DNA from 2 places in the Streptomyces sp. NPDC000878 genome. Region 1 is predicted to be linked to the other one. Evidence: riboswitches for the same ligand, from Rfam matches in the RefSeq annotation. Region 1 holds a riboswitch; the other holds the start of a gene.
The links. Region 1 has a riboswitch for ZMP and ZTP ahead of ACWDR4_RS00020 (glycine hydroxymethyltransferase). Riboswitches for the same ligand answer to the same signal wherever they lie in the genome.

Region 1 (3,671 bases):
ACCCCGACGACACCCTGCGCCCCTACTGGGACGAGAGCGCGTACTACGTCTTCTCGCTCCCCGAGGTGGAGGCGCTGGAGGAGGTCGTCGAGGAACTCCACGGCATGTGTCTCGCCGCCGCCGACCACATCGTCACCGTGAACCGCTTCGCCGACCTGGGCATCACCGACCCGCACATCGTGGCAGCGGTCGCCGAGGCCTGGCACCGCCGCGCCGAACTCCCGTCCGTCTACGGCCGTTTCGACCTCCGCCACGACGGCGGCGCGGGCCCCGCGAAGCTCCTCGAGTACAACGCCGACACCCCCACCTCCCTGGTCGAGGCGGCCTCCCCCCAGTGGTTCTGGATGGAGGACCGCTTCCCGGGCGCCGACCAGTGGAACTCCCTCCACGAACGCCTGGTCGCCGCCTGGCAGAAGCAGGCCGCCCTCCTCCCGCCCGGCAGCCCCCTCCACTTCGCGCACTCCGCCGCCGACGAACTCGGCGAGGACCTGATGACCGTCGCGTATCTGAAGGAGACCGCGGAACAGGCGGGCCTCGACACCGACTGGCTCGCCATCGAGGAGATCGGCTGGGACCCGCTCTCCGGCCGCTTCGTCGACAACCAACTCCGGTTCATCCGCAGCTGCTTCAAGCTGTACCCCTGGGAGTGGCTCACCACCGACGAGTTCGCCGGTCACGTCCTCGACACCCTGGACAACGGCGGCGGCACGGGTACGACGCTGTGGATCGAGCCCGCCTGGAAGATGCTCCTCAGCAACAAGGCGCTGCTCGCGATCCTCTGGGAGCTGTACCCCGGCCACCCGAACCTCCTCCCCGCCTACCTGGACGGCCCACGGGAACTGGCGCACACGACCGGCTACGTGACCAAGCCGCTCCTGGGCCGGGAGGGCGCGGGCGTCACCGTCCACGAGAAGGGCGCCGCACCCGTCGTACGCGAAGAGCCCTGCTGCTACCAGGAGTTGGCCCCTCTGCCCGACTTCGACGGCAACCGGGTCGTGCTGGGCGCGTGGGTCGTGGAGAACGAGTCGGCGGGGCTGGGCATCCGGGAGTCCTCCGGCCTGATCACCGACGAGTACGCCCGCTTCCTGCCCCACGTGATCCTCTAGTCAGTGGCTGAGCCGGTCACCGGGGCGGTCGCCGGGTGGGGCAGCTCGCCTCGCTCGGATGGTGGACGCGGGACCCCGGTGTCCGGTGTGCCCGGTAAGGTGACCGGCGGGCCGTGACTGGCGCGCTGGGATGGGACCGACCATCGGGGAGCGGCTCCGTAAGTGAGTGCCGTGCGCCTGGGCCGAGCCGTGAACGCCGAGAACGCCACGTCCGGAGGTCCCATGTCACCTGAGCCCCTCTCCAACGAATCCACCGCCTTCCGCGCCGCCCTCGACGTGATCCGCGCCGTCGAGCCGCGCGTCGCCGACGCCATCGGCCAGGAGGTCCACGACCAGCGCGAGATGCTCAAGCTGATCGCCTCCGAGAACTACGCCTCCCCGGCCACCCTCCTCGCGATGGGCAACTGGTTCAGCGACAAGTACGCCGAGGGCACCGTCGGCCGCCGCTTCTACGCCGGCTGCCGCAACGTCGACACCGTCGAGTCCCTCGCCGCCGAGCACGCCCGCGAACTCTTCGGCGCCCGGCACGCCTACGTCCAGCCGCACTCCGGCATCGACGCCAACCTCGTCGCCTTCTGGGCCGTCCTCGCCGACCGCGTCGAGGCGCCCTTCCTGGAGAAGACCGGCGTCCGCCAGATCAACGACCTCTCCGACGCCGACTGGGCCGAGCTGCGCCGGGCCTTCGGCAACCAGCGCATGCTCGGTATGTCCCTGGACGCCGGCGGCCACCTCACCCACGGCTTCCGCCCCAACATCTCCGGCAAGATGTTCGACCAGCGCTCGTACGGCACGGACCCGGCGACCGGCCTGATCGACTACGAGGCCCTGCGCGCCACGGCCCGCGACTTCAAGCCGCTGATCATCGTGGCGGGCTACTCCGCGTACCCCCGGCTGGTGAACTTCCGGATCATGCGCGAGATCGCCGACGAGGTCGGCGCCACGCTGATGGTCGACATGGCCCACTTCGCCGGCCTGGTCGCGGGCAAGGTTCTGACCGGCGACTTCGACCCGGTCCCGCACGCCCAGATCGTGACGACCACCACGCACAAGTCCCTGCGCGGCCCGCGCGGCGGCATGGTCCTGTGCGACGACTCCCTCAAGGACCAGGTCGACCGGGGCTGCCCGATGGTCCTCGGCGGCCCGCTCCCGCACGTGATGGCGGCTAAGGCGGTGGCTCTGGCGGAGGCCAGGCAGCCCGCCTTCCAGGACTACGCCCAGCGCATCGTCGACAACGCCCGCGCGCTCGCCGAGGGCCTGATGAGCCGGGGCGCCACCCTCGTCACCGGCGGCACCGACAACCACCTCAACCTGATCGACGTCGCCTCCTCCTACGGCCTCACCGGCCGCCAGGCCGAGACCGCCCTCCTCGACTCGGGCATCGTCACCAACCGCAACGCCATCCCGTCCGACCCGAACGGCGCCTGGTACACATCGGGCATCCGCATCGGCACCCCCGCACTGACGACACGGGGCCTGGGTACGGCGGAGATGGACGAGGTGGCGTCCTTGATCGACCGAGTCCTGACGGCGACGGAACCGGGCACGACCAAGTCCGGCGCGCCGAGCAAGGCCTCCCACGTCCTGGACACCAAGATCTCCGACGAGATCTCCCACAGGGCGACCGACCTGGTGGCGGGCTTCCCCCTGTACCCGGAAATCGACCTGGGCTGAGCTGCTTTTAGGGGCGCGGGGAACTGCGCGACCAGCCACAGATGGCCCGCAGCTCCCCGCGTACCGAAACCACCCCACACCTCTGAGACAATGAAAACATGGCCTCAGATCGTCCCCGCGTGCTCTCCGGAATCCAGCCCACCTCCGGCTCGTTCCACCTCGGCAACTACCTCGGCGCCGTCCGCCAGTGGGTCGCCCTCCAGGAGACCCACGACGCCTTCTACATGGTCGTCGACCTGCACGCGATCACGGTCCCGCAGAACCCGGCCGACCTGCGCGCCAACACCCGCCTCGCCACCGCCCAGCTCCTCGCCGCCGGCCTCGACCCCGAGCGCTGCACGCTGTTCGTCCAGAGCCACGTCCCCGAGCACGCCCAGCTCGCCTGGGTCATGAACTGCCTCACCGGCTTCGGCGAGGCCGGCCGTATGACGCAGTTCAAGGACAAGTCCGCCAGACAGGGCGCCGAGAGCGCGAGCGTCGGCCTGTTCACGTACCCGATCCTCCAGGTCGCGGACATCCTGCTCTACCAGGCCAACGAGGTCCCCGTCGGCGAGGACCAGCGCCAGCACATCGAGCTGACCCGCGACCTCGCCGAGCGCTTCAACGGCCGGTTCGGCGCGACCTTCACGATCCCGAAGCCGTACATCCTGAAGGAGACGGCGAAGATCTACGACCTTCAGGACCCGTCGATCAAGATGAGCAAGTCGGCGTCGACGCCCAAGGGCCTCATCAACCTCCTCGACGACCCGAAGGCCACCGCGAAGAAGGTCAAGAGCGCGGTCACGGACACGGACACCGTGATCCGCTTCGACCCCGCCGAGAAGCCCGGCATCAGCAACCTGCTCGGCATCTACTCGACCCTCACGGGCACGGACATCGCCGAACTGGAGCAGA
Region 2 (3,671 bases), on a different contig from region 1:
CTGAACCAACTCCTCCACACCAGCGGCCTGTTCGGCCGTCGCCGCACCCGATGGACGTGGAGCCTCGCGACCGTCGCCGTCGTCGCGACGACCGCGCTGGCCCTGCTCCTCGCGGGCCCGAACACGGCCCCGGCGGTGGCCGCGCCCCGCCCGCTGCTCGTGCAGGCCGGCTCCGCCCCCGTACCCCTGGCCAGGATGGCCGAGATCGCCGACGCGGCAGCCGCGGACGGCTCACCGGAACTCCGGAAGGGCACCCACGTACAGACGTGGAGCATGGGCATGTCGGAGGACGCGCCGCCGATCACGCTTCCCGTCGAGCGCATCGTGCGCTGGCGGGCCGACGCGAGCCATACGGAACTGGTCGTGGCGACCGACCCACAGCATCCCGGCCGACCGGTCCTGAGCGAGGGGGACGGCGATCCAGGCCTGGTCGAGGACGGACACGTCATCAGCGACCAGACGTTCGGACCGAGCTGGAGCGATGCCCCACCCGAGTCGACCCCACCGCACGACCCGGAGCGCCTGGAGGCCTACCTCCAGGAGGCACAACGCCAGACCACACCACTCACCACACCCGAACTCCTCGATGCGGTAGAAGTGTTGCTCAACCACTGGACCCTCGGCGCCCGCGAGAACGCGGCAATCGCCAGGCTGCTGGCAGACGCGGAGGGCCTACGCCCCGTCGGCCGGGTGACGGACCGGCTCGGCCGCCCCGGCCAGGCGTACGTTTACGACGGCCAGGGCGCCCGCCGAATGCTGATCCTGGCCCCGACCACCGGCGCCGTCCTGGGCCTGGAGCACACCGCCACCACAGCCGAACCCGAGTGGGGCCTGAAGGTGGGCGACGTCATGGATTACAGCGCCTGGATGCGCTGATCACGCCCCGAGTTGCCGGGCGGCTGCGTCGACGGACTGCTCCAGCAGCACCGCGATCGTCATCGGACCGACGCCGCCCGGCACCGGCGTGATGAGCCCGGCCCGCTCGACAGCGGAGTCGAAGTCGACGTCGCCGACGTTCCCGGGGTTGTACCCGGCGTCGATCACGACGGCGCCGGGTTTGATGTCCGCGCCGTGGATCAGCCGGGGCCGACCGACGGCGGCGACCACGATGTCCGCCTCGCGGACGACGGACGACAGGTCCCGCGTCCGTGAGTGGCAGTACGTCACCGTCGCGTCGCGCCCGAGGAGGAGCATGCCGACCGGCTTGCCGAGGATCGCGCTGCGGCCCACCACCACGGCCCGCTTGCCGGACGGGTCGACGTCGTACGCGTCGAGCAGCCGCATGATGCCGCCGGGCGTGCAGGACACGAACCCGGGAAGACCGAAGCTCATCGTCGCGAAGGAGGCGAAGGTGACTCCGTCGACGTCCTTCTCGGGCGCGATCGCCTCGAACGCGGCCCGCTCGTCGATGTGTTCGCCCATCGGGTGCTGGAGCAGGATGCCGTGCACACCGGGGTCGTCCGAGAGGGCGCGCAGCGTGCCGACCAATTCCACCGTGGTCGTGGCGGCGGGCAGCTCCACGCGGCGGGACTCGATGCCGGCCCTGCGGCAGCGGTTCTGCTTCATCCGGACATAGGTGACCGAGGCGGGGTCCGCACCCACCAGCACCGTCGCCAGACAGGGCGTCGTGCCCGTACGGTCGGTGAGGTCGGCGGCCTTCTTCGTGGTGTCCTCCACGATGTGCCGGGCGAGCGAGGTGCCGTCCATGAGCCGGGCCTGAGACATGATCCACTCCTGAGCTGACAGTCGTCATCGCCCAGGCGCACGGCACGCACTCCACGTTCACGGAAGGATGCGGCACTCCGTGAGGGTCGCTCCCCGGTGGTACTCCACCTCAGCGCCAGTCACGACCCGGATCCCAGCTTAGCCCGGGGTCAGGAGTTCTCCTCGTCCCATGCCTGCAGCACAGTCTGGTCGACGATCTTGCCGTCGCGCAGGGACAGCATCGAGCCGGCGAGGACTCGGACGCCGTCCGGGTACAGGCAGGACTCGGTGTAGGCGACCTGGTCGCCCTGGACGACTACCTGTTCCAGTTTGTGGGTCATGTCCCTGCTGTACACGTCGTTCAGCATGGCGCTGATCTCGCCGCGTCCGTGCATGACCATCGGGTGGCTGGGCTGGGTGTTGTGGTCGACGACGCGCAGTTCCGCGTCGTCGGCGTAGAGCGACAGCAGGGCCGTCGCGTCCTGTCCTTCGATGCCCCGGCGCAGTGCTTCGGTGTCGAAGGCGTGGCTTGCCGCGGTGCCCATGGTGACCTCCTCCGAGGGGCGCGGCCCGGTCGGGCGCGGGCCGCGAGGGGCCTCTCCTTCTGAGGCTCCTCCGTCCCGGTGACCTCGGCAAGCGCAGGCAGAGGATGAGCCTGACGAGTGAGGGGGGTGGGGTGGCCGTGTCCGGGGAGGGGCGCGGGGCGTTGCTGAATACATGATCTCAACACGACGAATCGCCGCCGCCGTTGGTCTCGCCGTCGGCGTCACCGGCCTCGCCGCCCCGCTGGCGAGCGCGGCTCCCGCCGCCGACCAGAACGCGGGCAAGCTGAACCCGATCGCCCAGCTCGACTCGCTCGCCGTGAGCGAGATTCCCGCGCAGTACCACGACGACCTGCCCCGGGTCTCCACCCAGCTCGGCTCGCTCAACCGGCTGAACGACCTCCAGCAGCTGCACCAGGTGACCGACATGGTCGCCCCCGTGACCGGGCTGCTGCCGGGCATCGAGGCCTGACGGGCGGAGCGGGCAGGAAACGAGGGCCGTCCGGCTTGGCCGGGCGGCCCTCGCTCGTGCGTGCTATCGCTGCCGGCTCGTCGTCATCGGCTCCGTGCCCAGGAAGTGGAAACCGGGTCTCGGGTGCATCAGGAAGTCGTGGTGGGAGATGTTCCACGCGTAGGCGCCCGCCAGCGAGAACAGCACCCGGTCGCCCGCCCGGAGACCCGCAGCCGGGACCTGGCGGGCCAGTACGTCCTTCGGTGTGCACAGCTGGCCTGCCAGTGTGACCCGCTCCTGCTCCGCCGTCGGGCGCGGCCACGGGTGCGGCCAGGTGTCTACCGGCAACACCGTGCAGGGCTGGTCGTGGCCCTTCGTCGCCGGGGTGCGCAGATGGTGGGTGCCGCCCCGGACCACCGCGAACTCCTCGCCGTGGCTCCGCTTCACATCCAGCACCTCGGTGGCGTACCAGCCGCAGTACGCGGTCAGCGCCCGGCCCGGCTCGATACGCAGGGTCAGTTCCGGGTAGGCCTCGGTCAGCCAGGCGAGGCCTCTGCCGAACGCCGTCCAGTCGAAACGGCGGGCCGGGGCCGTGTAGTCGACGGCCATACCGCCGCCGACGTTCACCTCGCTGATGCGCACCCCGAGCCCCGCCGCCCAGGTCACCACGGACTCGGCCACCGCCAGCTGCTCCCGGGCATCGAGTCCGCTCGCCAAGTGGGCGTGGATTCCGCGCAGTTCGAGCTGGGGGTACGTCCCGTCCGTGAGCGCCCGGAACACCCGTGCGGCTCCGGCCGGGTCCAGGCCGAAGGGCGTCGGCCTGCCACCCATCGTCAGTGAGCTGCCCGCCAACGAGCCGTCCGATACTGGGATGTTGACGCGTACCAGCACCGCCACCCGCCGCTCGGGTCCTGCCTGCCGCGTCAGCTCGGCGAGCATACGCAGCTCGTGCTCGCTCTCGACATGGAACCGGT

Region 2: it holds a riboswitch for ZMP and ZTP, as region 1 does, so the genes downstream of both, ACWDR4_RS42775 (bifunctional 5,10-methylenetetrahydrofolate dehydrogenase/5,10-methenyltetrahydrofolate cyclohydrolase) here and ACWDR4_RS00020 (glycine hydroxymethyltransferase) in region 1, are expected to answer to the same signal.

The regions. Positions count from the first base shown of each region.
Region 1 covers NZ_JBSFMT010000001.1:1,503-5,173, forward strand. Annotated here, with positions in the region: gene ACWDR4_RS00015 (glutathionylspermidine synthase family protein) at 1-1,106, shown strand, start outside; ZMP/ZTP riboswitch at 1,210-1,296, shown strand; gene ACWDR4_RS00020 (glycine hydroxymethyltransferase) at 1,329-2,777, shown strand; gene trpS (tryptophan--tRNA ligase) at 2,876-3,671, shown strand, end outside.
Region 2 covers NZ_JBSFMT010000084.1:890-4,560, forward strand. Annotated here, with positions in the region: gene ACWDR4_RS42770 (CU044_5270 family protein) at 1-876, shown strand, start outside; gene ACWDR4_RS42775 (bifunctional 5,10-methylenetetrahydrofolate dehydrogenase/5,10-methenyltetrahydrofolate cyclohydrolase) at 877-1,725, opposite strand; ZMP/ZTP riboswitch at 1,748-1,858, opposite strand; gene ACWDR4_RS42780 (nuclear transport factor 2 family protein) at 1,875-2,249, opposite strand; gene ACWDR4_RS42785 (hypothetical protein) at 2,422-2,718, shown strand; gene ACWDR4_RS42790 (type III PLP-dependent enzyme) at 2,782-3,671, opposite strand, start outside.